Regions from separate parts of the Arthrobacter sp. K41 genome, predicted to be linked through region 1. Evidence: riboswitches for the same ligand, from Rfam matches in the RefSeq annotation. Region 1 holds a riboswitch; each other region holds the start of a gene.
What was found. Region 1 has a riboswitch for thiamine pyrophosphate ahead of thiD (bifunctional hydroxymethylpyrimidine kinase/phosphomethylpyrimidine kinase). Riboswitches for the same ligand answer to the same signal wherever they lie in the genome.
Positions count from the first base shown of each region.

Region 2: it holds a riboswitch for thiamine pyrophosphate, as region 1 does, so the genes downstream of both, AC5RTE_RS09695 (hydroxyethylthiazole kinase) here and thiD (bifunctional hydroxymethylpyrimidine kinase/phosphomethylpyrimidine kinase) in region 1, are expected to answer to the same signal.
Region 3: it holds a riboswitch for thiamine pyrophosphate, as region 1 does, so the genes downstream of both, AC5RTE_RS13045 (FAD-dependent oxidoreductase) here and thiD (bifunctional hydroxymethylpyrimidine kinase/phosphomethylpyrimidine kinase) in region 1, are expected to answer to the same signal.
Region 4: it holds a riboswitch for thiamine pyrophosphate, as region 1 does, so the genes downstream of both, AC5RTE_RS16460 (ECF transporter S component) here and thiD (bifunctional hydroxymethylpyrimidine kinase/phosphomethylpyrimidine kinase) in region 1, are expected to answer to the same signal.

Region 1 is NZ_JBNHEW010000001.1:604,186-609,574, reverse strand. It holds gene AC5RTE_RS02890 (Rne/Rng family ribonuclease) at 1-3,152, shown strand, start outside; TPP riboswitch at 3,364-3,461, shown strand; gene thiD (bifunctional hydroxymethylpyrimidine kinase/phosphomethylpyrimidine kinase) at 3,469-4,989, shown strand; gene rplU (50S ribosomal protein L21) at 5,253-5,389, shown strand, end outside.
Region 2 is NZ_JBNHEW010000003.1:441,413-446,801, reverse strand. It holds gene AC5RTE_RS09700 (hypothetical protein) at 1-881, opposite strand, end outside; TPP riboswitch at 2,008-2,104, shown strand; partial or broken gene AC5RTE_RS09695 (hydroxyethylthiazole kinase) at 2,087-2,359, shown strand; partial or broken gene AC5RTE_RS09690 (GNAT family N-acetyltransferase) at 2,415-2,915, opposite strand; gene AC5RTE_RS09685 (ribokinase) at 2,912-3,778, opposite strand; gene AC5RTE_RS09680 (MFS transporter) at 3,921-5,360, shown strand; gene AC5RTE_RS09675 (nucleoside hydrolase) at 5,387-5,389, shown strand, end outside.
Region 3 is NZ_JBNHEW010000005.1:103,144-108,532, forward strand. It holds gene AC5RTE_RS13035 (thiazole synthase) at 1-680, opposite strand, end outside; gene thiS (sulfur carrier protein ThiS) at 685-921, opposite strand; gene AC5RTE_RS13045 (FAD-dependent oxidoreductase) at 918-2,258, opposite strand; TPP riboswitch at 2,251-2,369, opposite strand; gene thiE (thiamine phosphate synthase) at 2,397-3,134, shown strand; gene AC5RTE_RS13055 (RNB domain-containing ribonuclease) at 3,238-4,725, shown strand; gene AC5RTE_RS13060 (DEAD/DEAH box helicase) at 5,024-5,389, shown strand, end outside.
Region 4 is NZ_JBNHEW010000009.1:53,891-59,279, forward strand. It holds gene AC5RTE_RS16440 (iron-containing redox enzyme family protein) at 1-722, opposite strand, end outside; gene AC5RTE_RS16445 (DUF4383 domain-containing protein) at 799-1,260, opposite strand; gene AC5RTE_RS16450 (hypothetical protein) at 1,383-1,592, opposite strand; gene AC5RTE_RS16455 (heme-degrading domain-containing protein) at 1,684-2,226, opposite strand; TPP riboswitch at 2,299-2,439, shown strand; gene AC5RTE_RS16460 (ECF transporter S component) at 2,494-3,117, shown strand; gene AC5RTE_RS16465 (ABC transporter ATP-binding protein) at 3,117-4,667, shown strand; gene AC5RTE_RS16470 (energy-coupling factor transporter transmembrane component T family protein) at 4,664-5,389, shown strand, end outside.

The sequences.
Region 1 (5,389 bases):
ACTCCACGCCGGACACCGGTGCTGATGCCGGTGCAAGCGCCGGGACCCCTGGGCTCGACGCCGCGGAGCCGGCCGCCGAAGTCGTTGAAACGAAGCCCGTCCGGCGCCGCCGGGTTGCCACGCGCAAGACCTCCGCGCCTGCCGTCGCAGTGGAACCCCCAGCCGCAGCGGCAGAGCCGGCAGGGGAACCCGCCGCTACCCAGTCACCCGCAGATCTCCCGGCAGCCGTAACTCCGGCCGGCGCTGCTGAGGCAGCCGCTGCAGTGCCCGCAGCAGCAGTCCGGCCGAACGCACCAGAGGCCCCTGCAGAAGAAGCTGCAGAAGAGCCAGCCCCCGAACCGGAGGCCGCACAGGCTGCTCCCAACATTGAGGCACCGCAGGCAGCCACCGCGGAAACGGCGCCCGCGGCTCCTTCCAGCCCCTTCGGTTCCCTTTTCATGGAACCCGCTTCCCCCACCTCCGTGCTGTTCCAGGCGCCGGACCTGAGCACCGTGGTGCGTCCGGCTCCCGCAGTAGCGGAAGAGGTTGGAGAGGACGACGCCGAGGACGGCGATGCGGAAGACGCCAACGGCCGCCGCAGGCGCCGGGGACGGGGCCGCCGCGGCCGCAGCCGCCTCGGAGAGCGGGAAGCCGACACCGACCTCGAAGGCAGCGAAGATGTTGACGGAGATGTCCCGGACGACGCCGACGAGGAGTCCGCGGGACAGGTGGAGGAAGGCGTCACGTCCCGCCGTCGCCGCCGCCGCCGCCGTGGCGACCAGGACCTCGAACTGACGGGTGGGGGAGACGACGATCCGCCCAACACGGTTACCCGCGTGCGCGCACCGCGCGCCGTGACTGAACCGGCCGTCAGTAACCGCGTCACCAGCGTCAAGGGATCCACCCGGCTGGAGGCGAAGAAGCAGCGCCGGCGCGAGTCGCGTGACACCGGCCGCCGCCGCACCGTCATTACCGAGGCCGAATTCCTTGCCCGCCGCGAGTCTGTCGACCGGCAGATGATTGTGCGCCAGCGCGACGACAGAATCCAGATCGCCGTCCTCGAAGACGGCGTCCTGGCCGAGCATTTTGTGTCGAAGACCCAGCAGGATTCCCTGATCGGCAACGTCTACCTCGGCAAGGTCCAGAACGTGCTGCCTTCCATGGAAGCCGCCTTCGTGGACATCGGGCGCGGCCGGAACGCCGTCCTTTACGCCGGTGAGGTGAACTGGGAAGCCGTCAACCTCGAGGGCAAGCAGCGCCGTATCGAAAATGCGCTCAAGTCCGGTGATACCGTGCTGGTCCAGGTGACCAAGGACCCCGTGGGACACAAGGGCGCACGCCTGACCAGCCAGATCTCACTCCCCGGCCGCTACCTGGTGTTCGTTCCCGGCGGTTCCATGACCGGCATCTCGCGCAAACTGCCCGACGTAGAACGCAACCGCCTCAAGCGCATCCTCAAGGACCGGCTCCCGGAGCAGGCGGGCGTCATCGTCCGCACCGCCGCCGAGGGAGCGTCCGAGGAAGAGCTGACACACGACATCAACCGCCTGCGCGCGCAGTGGGAAGGCATCGAAAGCCAGTCGAAGTCCACCAAGATCCTTGCTCCTGAGCTGCTGTACGGCGAACCGGACCTCACCATCAAGGTGGTCCGTGACGTCTTCAACGAAGACTTCTCCAAGCTGATCGTTTCAGGCGAGGAAGCCTGGGACACCATCGAGGCGTACGTCACCTATGTGGCGCCGGACCTGGTGGGACGCCTCGAAAAGTGGACCAAGGACCAGGACATCTTCGCTGCTTGGCGCATTGACGAGCAGATCCACAAGGCGCTGGAGCGGAAGGTCTTCCTCCCGTCCGGCGGTTCGCTGGTGATCGACCGCACCGAAGCCATGACCGTGGTGGACGTCAACACCGGCAAGTTCACCGGCAGCGGCGGCAACCTCGAAGAGACGGTGACCAAAAACAACCTCGAGGCTGCTGAAGAAGTGGTCCGCCAGCTCCGCCTCCGCGACATCGGCGGCATCATCGTCATCGACTTCATCGACATGGTCCTTGAATCCAACCGCGACCTCGTTCTGCGCCGCATGGTGGAATGCCTGGGACGCGACCGCACCAAGCACCAGGTTGCCGAAGTGACCTCCCTTGGCCTGGTGCAGATGACGCGAAAGCGGATGGGCACCGGACTCCTGGAAGTCTTCGGCGAGCAGTGCGAAGCGTGCGCCGGCCGCGGTGTCGTCACCCATGACGACCCCGTTGAGCACCGGCGGGCCAACATCGTAGCCGCCGAACACCACGTCCAGCGGACCGACAGCCGGCCGGAACCCCGCAGCGAAGGCCACCGCAATGACGCCCCGCGCATCGACAGCAGCCAGGCCGGCGTGCGTCCGGACCGGAAGCGGCGGCGGGGCCGTGGCGGCCAGCAGCCCGAGGTTGCCCCCGCGCCTGCCGTGCCCGTCCACACAGTCCAGCCCGACCCCACTGACGCTGAGCGGCACGCGAAGGCGGAAGCCACCCGGCTGGCCCTTGCCAACATCGCCGCCGCCGCGCATGCAGCCCACTTGCACGACGACGAAGTGGCCGCAGCCAGGCTGGCTGCCGCGGACCATTCCGCGCCCGCCCCTGCTCCGGCTCCCGCAGTGGAAACAAACCGCGACGACGATGCGCGCCCGGCCGCCGTGCTGACCTTTGGCGGCGAGAAGGTGGTGCTGCCGTTCGTGGACCACGCTGAGGAGCAGCCGCAGAAGCCCGCACTGACCCTGGACCGGCTTGCCGAAGCGTTCGCCCACCTGGGCCAGCCGGCGCCCGCACAAGCGGAGCCTGAGCAGACCGAACCGGAGCAGAAACCGGCGGAGCGCGTGGAGCCGGTACAGCCGGCCCGCGTGCCTGCTGCAGCCGCTGCCGGGGAACCGGCGAAGGACTACACGGACCACACGCTGGAGCAGTCCCGGCAACGGCGCCCGCGGCGCAACCGCAGTGCCAGCCGCGCCCAGGGAGCAGCCAACGAAACCTCCGTGCAGCATCACGAAAGCGTGGCGGCAGCCAGCACAGGGCATACCCACGAGGCAAAGGCTCCGGCGCCGGCCGGTGCCGGCGGTGCCGGCCTTGAAAAAGCGTCAACAAAGCCCGCAGAGGCGCCCATCATCCTGGGCGTAGGCGTACCGGCCTCGGAGCTCTAGCCGGAGCGCTCACGGGCACGTACCGGCGCGTTTCAACAAGTCCCCGTTCAGTGGACAAAACCCCATGAAGTTCCAGGGGATTTGTCCACCGGGCGGGGACTTTTGCGTGCAGGGCCCGCAGGGCGGGATGCGGAGCTGCGCGCCATCAGCGTGCGGCTTCGGGTCGCAATGTGTCACCTTCAGCCTGGGGCGGGCAAAAAAGCTAGGCTGGGGAACCGACACGGGGTGCCGCGCAGAGAGCCGGCTGAGATTCAGACCCGTTGAACCTGTCCGGTTAGCACCGGCGAAGGGATGTCCTTTGTCTACGACTCTTGTAATGCCCGCAGCCACCCCTGGACCCGCCACTGCGCCGGCATTGCCGGGCCGGCAGGTACCCAGGGTCCTGTCCATCGCCGGCTCGGATCCTTCCGGCGGTGCCGGTATCCAGGCGGATTTGAAAAGCATCGCGGCCCTCGGGGGGTACGGGATGGCAGCCATCACTGCCCTCACAGCCCAGAACACGCACGGAGTAAGGTCCGTTCACGTGCCCCCTGCAGCATTCCTGGCAGAGCAACTCGACGCCATCAGCGACGACATCACCATCGACGCCGTGAAAATCGGAATGCTCGGCAACGCCGACGTCATTGGAACGGTGGCGCAGTGGCTGCAGAAGGTGCGGCCCGCCGTCGTGGTCCTGGACCCAGTTATGGTTGCCACCAGCGGCGACCGGCTCCTGCACGAGTCTGCCGAAACGGCCCTGCGCGAACTCCTGCCGCTGGCACACCTCATCACCCCCAACCTCGCGGAGCTCGCCATGCTTGTGGGCGGGCAGTTGCAGGACAGCTGGGGCGGCGCGCTGGACCAGGGCCGCGCCCTCGCAGCCGCCAGCGGCGCAACCGTACTGGTCAAGGGCGGCCACCTGGACGGCAACGAGTGCCCGGACGCGCTGGTCAACACCCTGGGCCTGCTGTCCCATGAAGTGGTGGAGGTGCCAGGGGAGCGGCTTGCAACGACGAACAGCCACGGCACAGGCTGTTCGTTGTCCTCTGCAATGGCCACCGCCCAGGCGCGGCTGGGGGACTGGGAAGCGTCACTCCGGGAAGCCAAGCCGTGGCTCGCCGGCGCGCTCAAGGCCTCGGGAACCCTGGAGGTGGGGACAGGCAACGGGCCCGTGCATCATTTCCACCACCTGCAGCCGGTGCCGGCGGAAGGCAGCTTCGCGGCGCAGCTGCGGCGTGAGGCGCAGCCGGACCTGGAGGATATCTATGCCCTCGGCTTCATCCGCGACCTGGCTACGGGCAGCCTTCAGGAGCACCAGTTTGAGTACTACCTCGCGCAGGACGCCCTCTACCTCAACGGCTATTCACGGGTTCTGGCAAGGGCGAGTTCGCTGGCGCCCACCGAGGCGGAGCAACTGTTTTGGGCTGCTTCGGCCGGGCAGTGCCTGGAGGTCGAGTCGGAGCTTCACCGCTCCTGGCTGGGCGCGCGCTCGGTCCTGCCCCGGCTCGGCCCCGTCACCAAGTCCTACGTTGACCACCTGACGGCGGCCTCGGCGTCGGGCAGTTATGCGGTCCTCGCGGCGGCAGTCCTGCCCTGCTTCTGGCTGTACGCCGAGGTAGGCGCCACGCTCCACGCCCAGTTTGTTGCCGCCGGTGAACCTTCCGCGCACCCTTACGCGGAGTGGCTGCGCACCTATGCCGACGAAGACTTCGCCGCCGCCACCCGCAGGGCCATTGCCATAGTGGATGAAGCGGGACGCAGGGCCTCCGCTGCCGAGCGGCCCGCCATGATCACGGCATTCAAACAGTCCTGCCGCCTGGAAGTGGACTTCTTCGACGCGCCGCGCCTCCATGCCTGACACCGTGGCCGCGGCCTTGCCGGTAGTATGGTGGGGCACGGTCCCGAGGCCGGGATTCAGCAGTGGTACTTATCACAGCCAGCCCGCCGGAACCAGCCTCATTTGCGGCCGAAGCCAAAATTAGCGTATTCTGGATCTTCGGTGCTTACGCCAACACTTGGGTTATGACCCCACGGCGTTGAGGCACAGCGAGAAACCAGGCTTTTATTGGCCGGTTCCGCACGCAAATTTTGTAATAAACGTCGAGAGAAGTGAGTTCCCAAGTGGTGTACGCGATTGTCCGCGCAGGCGGCCGCCAAGAGAAGGTTTCCGTTGGAGACTTCGTTACCCTTAACCGCGTCGCCGGTGGAGCTGGCAGCACTATCCAGCTGCCCGCACTGCTCCTGGTTGATGGTGACAA
Region 2 (5,389 bases), on a different contig from region 1:
ACCTGATAGTAAGCCAGGAACGCCAAGAGATTCATGCCGGTCGCCGAGGTGGCGTAGCGGTACAGCGACAAAGCTTCTGTTGAGTACGAGTAGCGGGGAGGAGATAGAGGGATCAATGCGGGTGCTTGTGAAGTCCGCACGTAAGGCGAGGGGCTCCTAAAGAGAGCTAGATTCGCCCCGTACGCGTACTTCAACTGCAGGTCGAATAGAAAAGACGCCCCTAGCTCGTCGAGTGCTTTCAGCGCCTCGTCGTGGGTTGCAGGCTGCAGTCCCTCAATTTTCAGGGAATTGCTCGCATTTCGCCCATCTCGCCCTCTCATAAAAATACGTCGGGACGATAATGTCTGTAGAACTTCTGTTGCCGGGCTCACTTCGAGACTCCATCGACCGCGAGGGTCCCTGACTCGAATTCGGTAGCTCGACGACCGGGCGTTCTCACGATCCACGCTCGCGCTCTCTGAGTCTGGACTTGATTCTGTTTCCGATTCTGCGTCAGAGAGGGGGATCGGGGCGTCTAGCGCGATGGGGCGCCAATCACCCCCTGGATCTTGCACCTCAGCTCCCGGCATTTCAGAGATTGCCATTCCTCGCGATCCGCCATTTTCGAGGGAGGCCTCGATGAACCCCGTCTGCTTATCGTAGAGTGCATCGTAATTGCCTAAAAATCGTTTGGATTGCACATTGATTTCAAAGTATTTATCAACAGTAGCTGCCGTCGCACGTCTCCAAACTTGTTCATCCCTGCCTCGGAGTATGGAAAATCGAAGCTGTCTTTCGCCATCCTCTGGCGTAAGCCATTCGCAGGTCGCGCCAGATTCCTTCAACCGCTGGTGAAGCAGGTCTAGAGGTTGATCGGCTGCCTCGGAAAGTTTTGTTACCATTCCGCGAATATACACAACTCGTACTGCCAGTGATTACACGTGCTGAGTCCATACGAACTCCGAGCGCGGAAGGCGCACGTCTATGTCCTGAACCTTGGCCGCGAGAACGTCGAAACTGATACCCCGATTGTGTCGAGGTCGTCTCCGTCATTACATCCCTGGCCTGGACGGAACTCAAAATCGAACGCGCATGCGCCAACGACTCCGTCATCAGGCGTCGGGGCGCGGGCATGGACCCGGCGGCCGATGACCGATCTTCCCCGATAGTCAGATCGCCAACGCCCCGGCTTATCGAACAGGGTCAACCCACATCTCATGTCGCACGCGATTTCCACTCAAGCTCCCATCATCGACCCACCAATCCGGTTGAACTGAGCGACTCGATGGAGGCTCCGGATGCCTGAAGGTCAATCGTCATGTTCCTGACGCACGCATTGTTTGAAACAAACACAAAGCGGTTCGGATACTTCGGAGGTTCAGGGCGTTTCAGGGGACGGGCAGCTCACACGGGGACGGCCCTGCTGACCCCTGGCGCCTCAGCTGTACCGATGATCGTTCAGGCATCCTCAGCAACACAACTCGTTGAGGATCCTTCCTCAATGACTCCGGGTAGCCTGAGGTGGTGTGGCAGATGCACCTCGACCTAACAGTTCCTGACCGAGAGATACTCGAGCTTTCGGGGCGGAACTCCTTCGAGGGCTTCAGCGCATAATGGCCCGCCGTGACCGACGCTGCGGCGGTTCCGGGCAATCGCGCCGTTAGCGAGGACAACCGGCGGATTAGCCGTGCCTATAACTCTGTCGCTAAAGGTGTCTCTCCGACAGCCTCAAAACTTTCTCGGACCATCCTGCCACTGACGGCGCTCCAGCCGCAGCCCGCGGCGGCTGCACAAGAGGCTGGGCAGGAACCGGAGAAGGACCCCCGCCAGCAGCAGCCACCATCAGGTCTGCCAGTTCCACATGAAGCATCGCGATCTGCCGGTGGATCGCACTGATCCGGTGTGCGACGTCGGCGTTCACCACCGGACGCCGATGGGCCAAGCGGGCCTTTGGAAACCCCTGATCACAAAGGCCGCCAGTCCTGACATGACGTTTTTCCCACCCTCCGCCGGCGAGTAGAGTCTTGCGTTAGTGACACGGGGTGCCCTGCTGGTAGGGGCTGAGAGAACACCCGTTGAACCTGATCTAGTTCGTACTAGCGAAGGGATGTCGCGGATGACTATTCGCCTGACGCCTGACCATGCCTGGACCATGCTCGAACGTGTCCGGGAAAGCACACCGCTGATCCAGTGCCTGACCAACACCGTGGTCACGAATTTCACCGCCAATGTCCTGCTGGCCCTCGGGGCGGCACCGGCCATGGTGGACGTCCCGTCCGAGGCAGGGCCGTTTGCGCGGGTTGCGTCCGGAGTGTTGGTGAATGTCGGCACTCCGCATGAAGAGCAGCGGGAGGTATGCGCGAGGCAGCTCGTAGCTGCGAACCTTTCAGCGTTGGAGCATTAGATGGAAGCTCCAATCGTTTTGGGCACGCGGCTCACCCACCCAGCTGCAGTCGGAACACCCACAGCAGCATGTCTTCGCTCGGCACGTACCAGTCCCGCTCCGGCGCCCGGCGGAAGCCCAGCGACTCGTACAAGCCGTGCGCCCGTTCCATAAACTTGGCGCTGGTGATGCTGATCGCCTCGATGCCGGGGAGCTGCCGGGCGTGCTGAACCACTTCGCCGACCACCGCGCGGCCAACGCCGCCGCCCTGGCATCCGGGGTCCACGGCCAGCATCCGGAACTCCAGTTCCCCGTCCTTGGCGATCTCGCTGTACGGCTGGTCTGCGAACGTCAGCGTCACCGCCGCGACCACCCGCCCGTCAGCCTCCGCCATTCACACCTGCGCATGCTCGGCGCGGTGCTCCACATCCTCCAGCACACTCATGTACGGGTGGTCGGCGGCGAAGTGTCCCGCCCGCAGGTAGGCCTCCCGTGTAATGCGCCGGACCTCAGGAAAATCCGCCGGCGCAGCCCTCCTGAATACGATGCTCATCGGGGTGCCACAGTCGCAGTAGTCCGCTCGACGTAGTAACCCAGCTGTGCCAACTCCGGCTGCGAGGCCGGGTCTCCCACAGCATTCGCGCCCACCGCGTTGGCCACCGCCAGAGCGTGGGCGTAGTCCAACCCGTGCCGCAGCGCCAAGACCAGGGCGGCGCAGAACGCGTCCCCGGCGCCGACGGTGTTCGCCACCGCCACGGCAGCCGACGGCGCCTCTGCCACCTTGCGTCCGTGCTCGAACATCGCCGAGCCGTCCCCGCCGTACGTCACCGCCACCAGCTTCGCCTCCGCGAGGGCGGGGATCAGGGCGTACTCGCTCTCGTTGACGATCACCAGGTCGCAGCGTTCCAGCAGCTCCGCCGGCAGGTGCATGGCCGGTGCCGCGTTCAGCACAAAGTAACCGCTGTGCCGCCGGGCGGCCTCCAGCACCACGGGCAGCCCGACCTCCAGCTGGCACAGCACCGTCTCGTCCGGGGCGAACTGCACCCCGTCCAACGAGAGGTTCGAGTTGGCGCCCGGGCACACCACAATCTGGTTCTCGCCGTCGCGGTCCACCACGATCAGCGCCGTCCCGGTCGGTTCCGGCAGGACGGCCACGTCAGCCGTGTCCACACTGGCGCCAGCCAGCGTGTCCAGCATCCGCTGCCCCTGCGCGTCACTGCCCACGGCGCCGACCATCCGGGCGCTCCCGCCGAGCCGCGCAGCTGCCGCGGCCTGGTTGGCACCCTTGCCGCCGGGCTGCTCAGAAAGGACCGCGCTGCCGATGGTTTCGCCCGCGGTGGGCAGCCGTTCTGCGGTGGCGATCAGGTCCAGGTTGATGCTGCCGACGACGGTGACGGCAGGAAGTCGAGTGCTCATGGGAAGTCCTAACGGGGGAGGGGCCGGAAGCAGCCGGATTGAGAAATAGTGTAGACCATGGTTGTACTTGTCCGTCATACATGGTTGTATAACAACTCACATCCCAAGCGCAGGACCTGCCTGCAGAACAAAGGAGTTTGATGTGAACACCCCAACCCCGGCGGCCGCCGCGCCTTCCGCGGAAGCCGCAGCCGCCGTCGTACTTCGCGAAGAAACGCAATTCGCCGGCCGCCGCGCCGCCCTGCTGATCTCCACCCTGTTGCTCGGCGTGCTGTCCTTCCAGCTCAACGCCAGCATGGTCACCCCTGCACTGCCGCAGATCGCCGCCGAATTCGGACAGGGTGCCGAGAGCGCCGCCCCCGTCCAGTCCATGTTCTTCCTGGCCGGCGCCATCGCCGGGCCCGTGATCGGCCGGTGGAGCGACTTCATCGGCCGCCGCGCCGCGCTGCTCCTGGTCCTCGGAATCATGGGCGCCGGCACCGTCCTCTGCATCACCGCCCCCACCCTGCCGCTGCTGGTCACCGGCCGGTTCCTCCAGGGCGTCTCCAGCGCCGTCTTCGCCCTCGCCTACATCGTGCTCAGCGAAAACCTGCACGCCAAGGTCTTCGGCACCTCCGTGGGCATCATCGCCGCCATCAACGGGGGAGTGGGCGGCGTGGATGGCTACGTGGGCGGGCTCATGGCCGAGACCCTCGGCTTCCGGTCCATCTTCGTCGTCGTACTGGTCCTCACCGCCATCGCCGCCGCCTGCATCATCAAAATCGTTCCGGCCGGACGGCCGCAGGGTGTGCGCGGCGCCATGGACTGGTGGGGCGCCGGATCCCTCTCGCTGTTCCTGGTCTTCACCACGTACTTCGTCTCCGGCGGCTCGGCCGCAGGCTGGACCGCACCCGGCACCCTGGCCCTGCTGGCCGGCACCATCGCGTCCTTCGCCGCCTTCTGGATGATCGAGAAACGCCGCAGCCACCCGCTGATCGCCGTGCACCACCTGCGCTCCCGCCAGGTGTGGCCGGTCATCGCCACCACCGTCCTCACCCTGGCCGGCATCTTCGCCATCATCAACTTCACTGTGGTGCTGCTCAGCCAGGACCCCGACGGCGGCTTCGGCCTCACCGCCTCCATCTCGGCGCTGCTGTTCCTCACCCCCGCCGCACTGATCGGCGTGTTTGCCGCACCTTTGGCCGGCTGGCTGGCCGACCGCCGCGGCTGGATCAAGACCCTCCGGTTCGGCACGGGGCTCAGCCTGGCCTGCGCGGTCGCTGCCGCCACGTTCTCGGACAACCAGACGGCGGTGCTGATCGCCGTCGCGGTCCTTGGCATCTTCTACAACGGCTTCTTCCTCACCGCCATCAACGGGCTCTCGGTGCTCCTCTCACCCAAGGAAGCCCCGGCCGCCCTGCCCGGCATCAACGGTGCGTCCTTCGGCATCGGGGCGAGCCTCGGCGTCGTCCTCGTGGCGCCGTTCGCCGCCCAGGCCACCGCCGCCGGGTACGCCACAGCCCTCTGGATCTCGGTGGCGATCACGGCCGCCGCGTTCATCGTCAGCCTCTTCGTCGCCGCCCCCAAGGGCGAGACCGTCTAACCCCTTTTTACTGTAGGAGAACCACCATG
Region 3 (5,389 bases), on a different contig from region 1:
GGATTCTGTGCCCGGGTCACGGCCGTGGCCAGCAGGACGGCGTCGCAGCCCAGTTCCATGGCCAGGGCCGCGTCCGAGGCAGTGCCGATGCCGGCGTCCAGAACCACCGGCACTGAGGCGCGGGCGACGATCAGCTCGATATTGTGCGGGTTAAGGATGCCCAGTCCCGTGCCGATCGGTGCCCCCAGCGGCATCACGGCAGTGGCCCCGAGGTTCTCGAGCCGCAGGGCAAGGACAGGGTCGTCGTTGGTGTACGCAAAAACCTTGAATCCCCTGTTGACGAGCTGCTCCGTGGCGTCCACCAGTTCGACGGCGTCCGGCAGCAGGGTCTGTTCGTCGGCAATGACTTCCAGCTTCACCCAATCTGTTTCCAGCGCCTCACGGGCCAGTTCGGCGGTCAGCACGGCGTCCCGGGCAGTAAAGCAGCCGGCCGTGTTGGGCAATACGCGGATGCCGTGGTTCACGAGCAGCTGGAAAAGTGAGCCCGTTTCCGCGGTGGAGTACCGCCGCATGGCCACGGTGGTCAGGGCGGTTCCGGAGGCCAGGAGGGCCGCCCCCAGGCCGTCAAGACTGGGGGCACCGCCGGTGCCCATGATGAGCCGGGAGGTCAGCGCGACGCCGTCGATCACCAGCGGATCGTCCTGGCCGGTTGAGCTTGAGGTGGTGATGGTTTCGGTCATGGTGTCAGCCTCCCTGCACGGCCGTGACGAGCTCGACTTCGTCGCCGTCCGCGAGCGCGGTGGCGGACCACTGGCTGCGCGGCACTACCTCGGAGTTGTGCGCGACAGCCACGCCAAGCTTCCGGCCGTCGGTGGCCTGGCCGGTGGCAGCGAGGGGGCGTCCGGTGACCTCGCTGACGAGCGCGCTGATGGAGGCGCCCTCGGGTACAAGGTGCCGGGTTCCGTTCAAGGTGATGTTCATGCTGTTTCCTTTTGGCGTAAGCGGTTGGTGGACGGGTAGCCGGAGCGGGAGAAACGGCCAGGGTTGAAGGCCGCCCACCGCGGGTCCGGCCCGCCGTCCAGGAGGTCCCGGCAGACGGCGGCAGCCGCCGGAGCCAGCAGGACTCCGTGGCGGAAGAAGCCGGTGGCAATGATGAGCCCGGCGACATAACGGGCGTCCCGGCCGGCCGGCCCGGACGCCGCGGGTACCCGCCCGAGCAGCGGTGCGTTGTCCGGCGTTCCGGGGCGGGCCCGGGCGGTGGCTTCCAGCAGTTCAAGTTCGGCGACGGCGGGGACCAGCACCAGCGCGTCCCGGAGCAGCTGGTATACGCCGCCGGCGGAAACGGCATCAGCGGCCGAGGGGGCATCCTCGCGCTGGGTTGCCCCGACCACCACTGTGCCGTCCCGGCGCGGGACGATGTAGACCGGGACGCCGTGCACCAGCCCGCGGACGGTGGACGTGACCAGGGGTTGCACATGCTTGGGAACGGCAAGGCGCAGGATGTCCCCGTAGACGGGCCGCAGCGGCAGATGCAGATTGCCGGGCAGTGCTTCCAGCGCTGCCGCGTGCAGCCCGTTCGCCACCACCGTTTCGGCGGCCAACACGGCACCCCCGCCTGCCAGGCGTACCCCGGCGACCCTTCCGTTCTGCCACAGCAGCCCGGCCGCGCGGGCAGGGACTGCATAACCGTCGACGGCGCCGGCTGCTGCGGTGCCGTGCCCTGCGGCGCGGCCCCTGCTCCCGCCTCCGTTACCCGCACGCCCGCCGGCCAGGGCGGCCTGCAGGCAGGCCACCAGCAGCCGCGGATCCACCTGGTGGTCCGCCGGGGTGTCCAGTGCACAGGAAATCCCGGGACTGAGCAGCGGCTCCCGCTGCCGCGCTGCCCGGACGGTGAGCGGTTCAACGGAGAGGCCGTTCGCCTGCTGGACTGTGCGCAGGTCCATCAGGGCGCGGCGGTCCCCGGCGTCGGCTCCCACGGCGAGGGTCGGCGTCGTAATGTATCCCGGATCTGTCCCTGAAGCTGCAGCGAGGCCGGCGGCGAAAGCCGGCCAGCGTACGGAGGCCTCCAGCATGAATTCCAGGAGGTCCTCCTCCTGGTAGTGCAGCTCGCTCACCGGAGCCAGCATTCCTGCGGCAGCCCAGCTCGCCCCCGACCCCGGCGCGTCGTCGATGACCACCACTGCGCGGCCGGAGCGCTGCGCCTCCCACGCGATGCTGTGGCCGATGACTCCGCCGCCGATGACGGCGACGTCGGCGTGGACGATGTTGTCCGCCCGCCCGGACGGCGCGTCCGGGCGGGCGCCTGAAGGTGCGCCCATGTGTCTCCTTCCCTACGCCGGCATTAACCGGATCAGGTCAAGCGGTCGGCTCTGACGCCCTCTCAGCCCGGCGCTTTGTGACAGCTGCCGCGGGCTCCCGCAGTACGAGGCCAGTGTAGAGGAACTAGGCTTTCCTCCATGAATGTGTCCCACACCCCTGCCGCCGGCACTGACGTCCTTGGCAGCGCGAAGATCAGCAACGGCCTTCACGCTGCCCGCCTTTATCTCTGCACCGATGCGCGCACGGACCGCGGGGATTTCGGGGATTTCGTTGATGCCGCTTTTTCCGGTGGCGTGGACATCATCCAGCTCAGGGACAAGAACATCGAGGCATCCGAGGAGCTCGAACTGCTGGCCGTCCTCAAGGAAGCGGCAGAGCGGCACGGCCGGCTTTGGGCCGTCAATGACAGGGCGGATATCGCCGTATTGTCCGGTGCCCCGGTGTTCCATATCGGCCAAAAGGACCTGCCCCTCGAGGCTGCGCGGACCCTGCTCAACGGCAATGCCGCCATTGGCCTCTCCAGCCACAGCCCGGCGCAGGTGGACGCCGCCCTGGCTGCAGCCTCGGCTCCGGCGGGCTTGGATTACTTCTGTGTAGGCCCGGTTTGGGCCACCCCCACCAAACCGGGACGGGCCGCGGTAGGGCTCGACCTGGTGAAGTACGCCGCAGAAGCTGCGCGGACGGCCGGCCTGGAAGGGCAGTCCGACGACGGCCTCCCCTGGTTCGCGATTGGGGGCATTGACCATGGCAACGTGGAGCAGGTGGTGGCTGCAGGCGCGCGCAGGATCGTGGTGGTCCGCGCCATTACGGAAGCTTCCGATCCGGCAGCGGCCGCCGCTGCGCTGCTCGCGGCGCTGGACGCCCGGAAGCCCTGACTTCGGGCGCCAGAGCGGCGGCGTCCGCGGCGGGATCAGCCAAGTGCGGCGATCCGGGCACGGCGCCTGCATTATGGCCGGAATTCGGACTAGGCTGATTTTCGTGTCACACCATCGGCTGGCTCCCAACGTCCACGAGCACAACAACGCGCTCGAGGCGGCCCTGAGCGCCCTGCGGACCGAGCTGGAGTTGCCGGGCGCCTACCCGGAGGACGCGGTGGCTGACGCAAAGGCGGCCGTCGAGTCCCTGCAGCTCCCCAGCCATGACCTCACCGGCATCGAATTCATCACCATCGATCCGGCGTCGTCGACGGACCTGGACCAGGCCCTGTTCATCGAGCCGGACGGCGACGGCTACCACGTGCTGTATGCCATTGCGGATGTGCCCGCCTTCGTGGCCCCCGGCGGGCCCCTGGACGCGGAAACGCGCCGGCGCGGCCAGACGTTCTATGCCCCCGACGGGCGGATCCCCTTGCATCCGGAGGTCATCAGCGAACAGGCCGGAAGCCTCCTCCCCGGCCAGGACTGCTCCGCGTTCGTCTGGGACTTCCGCCTGGACAGCGCCGCCGGGGTGCAGTCCGTAGCGGTAAAGCGGGCCCGGATGCGCAGCCGCGCGAAGCTCAGCTACAAGGGCGTGCAGGCCGAGCTCGACGCCGGCACCGCGGCCCCGGTGCTGCTGCTCCTTAGGGAGGTGGGGCTCAAGCGCGTGGAGCTGGAGCGGGCCCGCGGCGGCGCCAGCCTGAACATGCCGGAACAGGAGATCGTCCAGCTTCCCGACGGCGGCTACCGGATTGCCGCCGCTCCCCAGCTTCCGGTGGAGGACTGGAACGCACAGATATCCCTCATGACCGGAATGGCTGCGGCCCAGCTCATGCTGGCGGGGAAGGTGGGCATCCTGCGCACCATGCCATCCCCGGACGAGCGCTCCCTGAATCACTTCCGGCTGCAGACCGAGGCCTTGGGCAAGCCTTGGGACGGTGAAGTCAGCTACGGCGAATACCTGCGGAGCCTGGACCCGACGGAACCCCGCCAGCTGGCCATCATGCACTCCGCCGGCATGCTGTTCCGGGGCGCCGCCTACACGGCCTTTGACGGGTCCGTCCCGGAGGACGCGGTGCAATCGGCCATCGGCGCCGCCTATGCGCACACCACCGCCCCGCTGCGCCGGCTGGTGGACCGCTTTGTGCTGGTGATTTGCGAGGCTTTGAGCAGCGGCGGCGAAGTGCCGGGATGGGCGAGGGAGGCCCTTCCGTCCCTGCCCGAGATCATGGCCGGCTCCGACCAGCTGGCATCCCGGATGGAGCGCACGGCCCTGGATACCGTGGAGGCGGCCCTGCTGGTCAACCACGTGGGGCAGGAGTTTGATGCCATTGTCATCTCCGGGTCCAAACCGCAAAAAGAGAACGGCAGGAACGGCAACGGCAACGGGAAGAACGGCAATGGCAACGGCGGTTCGGGGATCGTCCAGATCGCAGATCCGGCGGTGACTGCCCGCTGCGCCGGCGAACTGGAGTCCGGCACCAAGGTCCGGGTCCGCCTGGTCTCCTCCGATATCGCCACGCGGGAAGTCCATTTCGAGCTCGTCGAGTAGCGGCGGCACGGCCCGCAACTACGGCCCCTGGCGGCCAAAGCCGGGAATCGGGCTGTTGCGGCTAGACTGAAGAAGTAGAAATGGATGCCCGGTCGTTGATTTCCTTGATTTGAAACCAACAAGCCCGCCCCTACGCGATCTTGAGATACACCCGTTGGTCACCAGTGCCAGCAATTAGATAGCCCGCGATCGGCTTCCACTGGAATTGCGTGTGCGCCCGAGCGTGCTCCGGAACAGCCTTGCGGCCGGCCCGTTGAGCAGGCAGCGCCATTGCCCAAATGAATAAGGAAACTCCCCAGTGAGTGAATTGCATACCCACCAGCTTCTGACCGACGAGACCGGCACCGAAGTTATCGAGCCCGAAGAAACCATCATCTCGGACGAGTTGCCCCACGAGATCGAGGAAAAGTCCTTCGCGGACTACAACGTCCGCGCTGACATCGTTGAATCTCTGGCCGACGCGGGAATCACCCACCCGTTCCCCATCCAGGCCATGACCCTGCCGGTTGCCCTGTCCGGCCACGACATCATCGGCCAAGCCAAGACCGGTACCGGCAAGACTCTGGGTTTCGGCATCCCCGCCCTTCAGCGCGTGGTGGGCCAGGACGACCCGGGCTATGAGAAGCTGGCCGTTCCCGGCGCGCCCCAGGCCCTGGTGATCGTG
Region 4 (5,389 bases), on a different contig from region 1:
TTGAGCCCGAACAGGGACATCATGTTGACCGCCGCGAGGGAGACGGCGGGGACGGCGTTCACGTAGGCGCCGTAGTGATCGTCCATCCCCAGGCCCCGCATGGTGCGGGCAAAAAGCGCGCTGTGCATGCGGTCCGGGCGCCCTCCGCCGTACTCGTCCGCCTGGATCTCCACCAGTGCAGCCTTCGCCCTGCCGGTAAGCCGGGGAATGGCCCAGGTGTGCGGGTCCGCTTCCTTGAGCTGGTAGACCGACTTGTGGACCAGGAACTCCTTGAGCTGGTCCAGGGTTGCCTTCTTGGCCACATACCGGGACACGCTGGGACCGGTGTCCGTGGCGGCCAGGCCGAAGAGGACGTCGGCCACGGCGTCGCTGGTCATTTCCGCGGCAGGGGGGAGGTCCAGCTCCCCGGCTGCCGACTGGGCGGCTGCCCGGAGCGCCTCTTCGAAAGGCCTTTCGAGCAGGCGGCGGACCTGGATGAGGCCCGGCTCCCACTCCCACTCATCACTGACACCTTCAAGGCCGGAGTAGTGCAGCTCGTAGAGGGAGAAAAGTGCCAGCTGGACGTCGTCGTCGCCGATGATGTCGGTGGCCGTGCCCAGCTGTGTCACCACCAGCCGGCGCAGTTCCTCAACGGCGGGGGAGCTGTCACCGGCCCCGGCTGTTGCTGCCAGGACCCGGAACAGGGCGGTGCTGATGGGACCTCGGGGTTCAGGGATCTTCATGATTGCTCCTTCGGGCGGCAGCGGTGCTGCCGGGTGCTTGGCCGTCGACGGTGGCGGTTTCGGTCAGGGCGGTCGTTCAGGTTGCGCCGCGGCTGCGCCGCGGGGTGGTCCGGGGGGCCAGCAGGATGGCGAGAATGATCATGGTCGAACCCAGGGCCAGGTGGAGCCAGTTGTCGGCGCCGTTGAGTGGGATAAAGTTGGCGGGAGTTTCGTCCCCCACCAGGAAGCCGTAAAGCCAGAGAACCAGGTACACGACGCCCCCGTAGATCAGGAAGCTTCGTGCCTTCTGGTGGGTCCGGGCCAGCAGCAGTCCGGCCGCCCCGAAGGCAAGGTGCACGATATTGTGAAGGACCGACACCTGGAAGAGGTTCAACAGCAGGGCTCCGGAGCCGTGTCCGGCCATGCCCAGGGAGTCGTAGTTGCTGGTGATCCCGGGGACAAACCCCAGGACACCCACCAGCAGGAAGAGGGCGCCGGTTACGAAGGCAGCCTTCTGCAGGCCCGTCCTCGCGCCGGTGGCCCGGGTGCTGACTGTCATGACCTGTCTCCTCAAAAGCCTGGAGACAACATAGTAAGCATGGTTACTAATAAAAGCTAAGTGCGCCTGCCGGTGCTGCTGCCCGCCGGCCACTGCCGGCAGCGTCCGCGCAGCCGGCGGGCTCACCCTTCCGGGACGATCCACACGTAGGGGTTTGGCTGGTGCCCGCCGCGGCGGCCGTGCTCATACCCCTGCTGCCAGGCCTTTCCGACGGCGGATACCAGTTCAGCCAGCAAAGGATAGTAGGGGTGGTCGGGGCCGATGTAAATCATTTCTTCCTCGGCCTTGTCCACCGCTGCCCGCACCTGGTTTTCGGCTGTATTACCGAGCATGGCGCCCCCTCCTGTTTGGAACTTCCGCCACCCGTCTCGAATGTACTCCCGGCATCCAAGGGGAGTCCATCGCCCTGGTTGGGAACCCGCGTCAGTCCGTTCGCATGGAGCTGAGGATCTCGCGCAGCGCCTGTACCACCAGGTCATGGTCCTGCACCTGGGGAAGCCCTGAAACAGTGACCGTAGCCACCGCTCCCACTCCGGCGACATATACCGGGAACGAGCCGCCATGTGCCGCATACCGGCGCTGATCAAACCAGCCCTGGTCTTCGATCCGTCCGCCGCGGGTCCGGGCGCGCAGCCCCACCAGCAGGGAGGGCACCTCGTACCGGGCCGCCGTTCTCTGTTTGGCGCGGATCCAGTGCTCGTTGTCCGGGGTGGCCCCCGCCAGGGCGACATGGAACAGGACCTGCTCACCCTTGGTGATGTCTATCGCGATGGGGAACTGGCCCTCCTTCCCCAACTCCACAAGCAGCAGCCCCAGGTTCAGTGCGTCGTCCATGGAAAAGCCTGGAAACTGGAGCTCCCGGATTTCGCCCTCTATCCGGGCGATAAGAGCCTGCAGCGATCCCTCCGGCTGGACGGCATCCGAATCCGGATCGAACTCAGTCACATGCGGTGAATTGGCGGTCATGGCCCACAATCTACCCTTCCTCAGGTGTAAACTGGACCCCGCCCACAAGGGCAATTATTTACTCACAGAATCATTCAACGACAGGGGAGCGCCGCCGTCGGGCATCACTGGCCAAGCCAGGAGCCGCAGGTGGGCGCTGAGAGTGCGGACAGCCGCAGACCCTCGAACCTGATCCGGTTAGTACCGGCGCAAGGGAGTCGAGTTCTCGAAGCTCCGCAGTGGTTTGCCGCTGCGGTTCTTTCCCCTCCTGTTCCTCAGGAGGATCGCATGGCAACTACAGCAATCAAGAAGACCACCAGCAGGTCCTGGCGCGTTGTGGACATCGTGGTGGCGGCGTTGATCGCCATCGCAGGCGGCGTCATTTTCTGGGCGTGGTCCCAGGGTGCCGCAGCAGTGTCTGCGCCGATGAACGCCCTTTACCCGCCGCTTACCGGACTGATCGCCGGCGGCTGGATGATCCCGGCGGTGCTGGGCATGCTGATCATCCGCAAACCGGGCGCCGCCCTGTTCTGCGAAACCGTGGCAGCCACCGGTGAACTGCTGATGGGTTCGCAGTACGGTGCCTCGGTGCTGTTCTCCGGCTTCGTCCAGGGCCTGGGTGCGGAAATCATTTTCGCGATTTTCGTGTACCGGAAGTTCAACCTGCCGGTGTCCCTCCTCGCCGGTGCTGCTGCCGGGCTGTTCTGCGGCCTCAATGACTCCTTTGCTCCCTGGGGCTGGAACATTGCCTACTCGGGCGGCGACAAGCTTGCGTACATTATCTTCACCGCGATCTCCGGTGCCGTCATCGCCGGGGCGCTGTCATGGATCGCCACCCGCGGCCTGGCCAGGACCGGTGTCCTGAGCTCCTTTGCCTCGCGGAAGGCAGCCACGGAGCCGGTTTTCTCCTGATGACAGCGCCTTCCGTCCACGGCGCGTCCGTGGCGGCGCGCCCGGCTGCCGTCACCGCGCGCGGCTGGGGCTGGCGGCATGCCGGGCGTTCCAGGCCTGCTGTCCGTGCCCTTGACCTGGACATCCGGCCAGGGGAGCGCGTGCTCCTGCTTGGCCCGTCCGGAGCCGGCAAGTCCACGTTCCTCCATGCGTTGGCGGGGGTGCTGGGGGATGCGAACGACGACGGCGAGGCCGGCGACTCCGACGAGTCGGGTTCGCTGCTGGTCGACGGCGCCTCCCCCCGCGATCAGCGCGGCCGTGCCGGGTTGATGCAGCAGGACCCGGAGACACAGGTGGTCCTGTCACGGGTGGGGGACGACGTGGCCTTCGGTGCCGAGAACCTTGCTGTGCCCCGGGACCGTATCTGGACCCGGGTGCACGAGGCTTTGGACGACGTCGGGCTGTCCCACCTGCCGCTGGACCATCCAACGTCTGCACTGTCAGGCGGCCAGAAACAGCGGCTGGCCCTGGCCGGCATCCTTGCGATGCGGCCGGGGCTGCTTCTCCTCGACGAGCCGACAGCCAACCTGGATCCCGCCGGGGTGGTGGAGGTGCGCGACGCCGTCGGGCGCTGCCTCGACAAAACCGGAGCAACCCTGGTGGTGGTGGAGCACCGCGTCTCCGTCTGGAAGGACCTGGTGGACCGCATTGTGGTGCTGCAGCCCGGTTCTTCGACCGACCCGGGGGTGCTCCTGGACGGGCCTCCGGACCAGGTTCTCGGCGAAGCCCGGAGCATGCTCATTGAGGCCGGGGTCTGGGTGCCCGGGTATGTTCCGGCCACCCGCCCACGCACGGCGGATCCGGCTCCCGGCTCCGGGGACCTGCTGCTTGCCGCCGAAAACCTGGCCGTATCCCGTGAACGTGCCCGCCGCAAGGGCTTGCGCAAACTGCCGCCAGTACCGGTCCGGCAAGGCATCTCGGCGCAGGTCCGGGCAGGGCGGGCGCTGGCCATCACCGGACCCAACGGCGCAGGAAAGTCCACCCTTGCGCTGACCCTCGCCGGGCTGCTGGAGCCCGTTGCCGGGAAAGTTTCGGCCACCCTGGCGCTTAGCCGTGGGGCGGGAATCGACCCGTACAAGTGGAAGGCGGAGCAGCTGATTGAACGCATGGGCACCGTTTTCCAGGAACCTGAGCACCAGTTCGTGACCGGGAACGTGCTGGACGAACTGCGCTTTGGTCCGCGCCACCTCGGGCACGGGGAAGAGCGGGTGGATGAGCTGCTGGAGCGGCTTCGGCTCACCGAACTGGTTGATGCGAACCCCTACACACTTTCGGGCGGCGAGAAGCGTCGGCTTTCCGTAGCAACGGTCCTGGCCGCGCATCCGCAGGTCCTGATCCTGGACGAACCCACCTTCGGGCAGGACGCCAACACGTGGGCTGAGCTGGCATCGTTCCTCTCTGAACTCCTGGACGCCGGCACAGCCGTGCTATCCGTGACCCACGATGCTGAGTTCACGGCGGCGCTGGGTGGAACGGAACTGCGCCTGGCAGCAGAGCCGGTAGTGCGATGAGACAGGAGCTGAACCTGCGCGGCAACAGTGCGCTGCTGACCCGGGCCAACCCGCTGAGCAAGTTCGCGGCCGTCTTCCTGATCACCGCCGTCCTTGCACTGTCCATTGACTGGGTTTCCGCTTCCGTGGCGCTGGCGTTCGAGTTCCTGCTGTTCCCATTGGCGGGCCTCACCCTGACGCTGCTGTGGCAGCGGGGGTGGCCGCTGATCCTTGCCGCAGCCGTAGGCGGCTGGAGTACCTCCATCCTGGCGGTGGACAGCGGAAAAACGCTGATCGACGTCGGCATCTGGACCATGAGCGAGGGGTCGCTGGAGCTGGGGGTCGGGTTTATGCTGCGTGGCCTGGCAATCGCGCTCCCGGCGGTGCTGTTGATGAGCTGCACTGACCCCACGGACCTGGCCGATGCGCTGGCGCAAAAAGCACGCCTCCCGCACCGGTTCGTGCTGGGGACTTTGGCCGCCATGCGCCTGGTGGGGCTGATGGCGGAGGAATGGCAGACCATCGGCATGGCCCGGCGGGCCCGGGGCGTAGGTTCCCGCGGCAGTGCCCTGCAGCGGGTAAAGGCCACGATGGGGCAGAGCTTCGGTCTCCTGGTTCAGGCCATCCGCCGTGCCTCAAGGCTGGCCGTGACCATGGAGGCGCGTGGTTTCGGCGGCGGGCGGCGGACGTGGGCGCGGGAATCCACCTACAGCGGGCTGGACCTGTGCGTGCTCGGTGGAGGC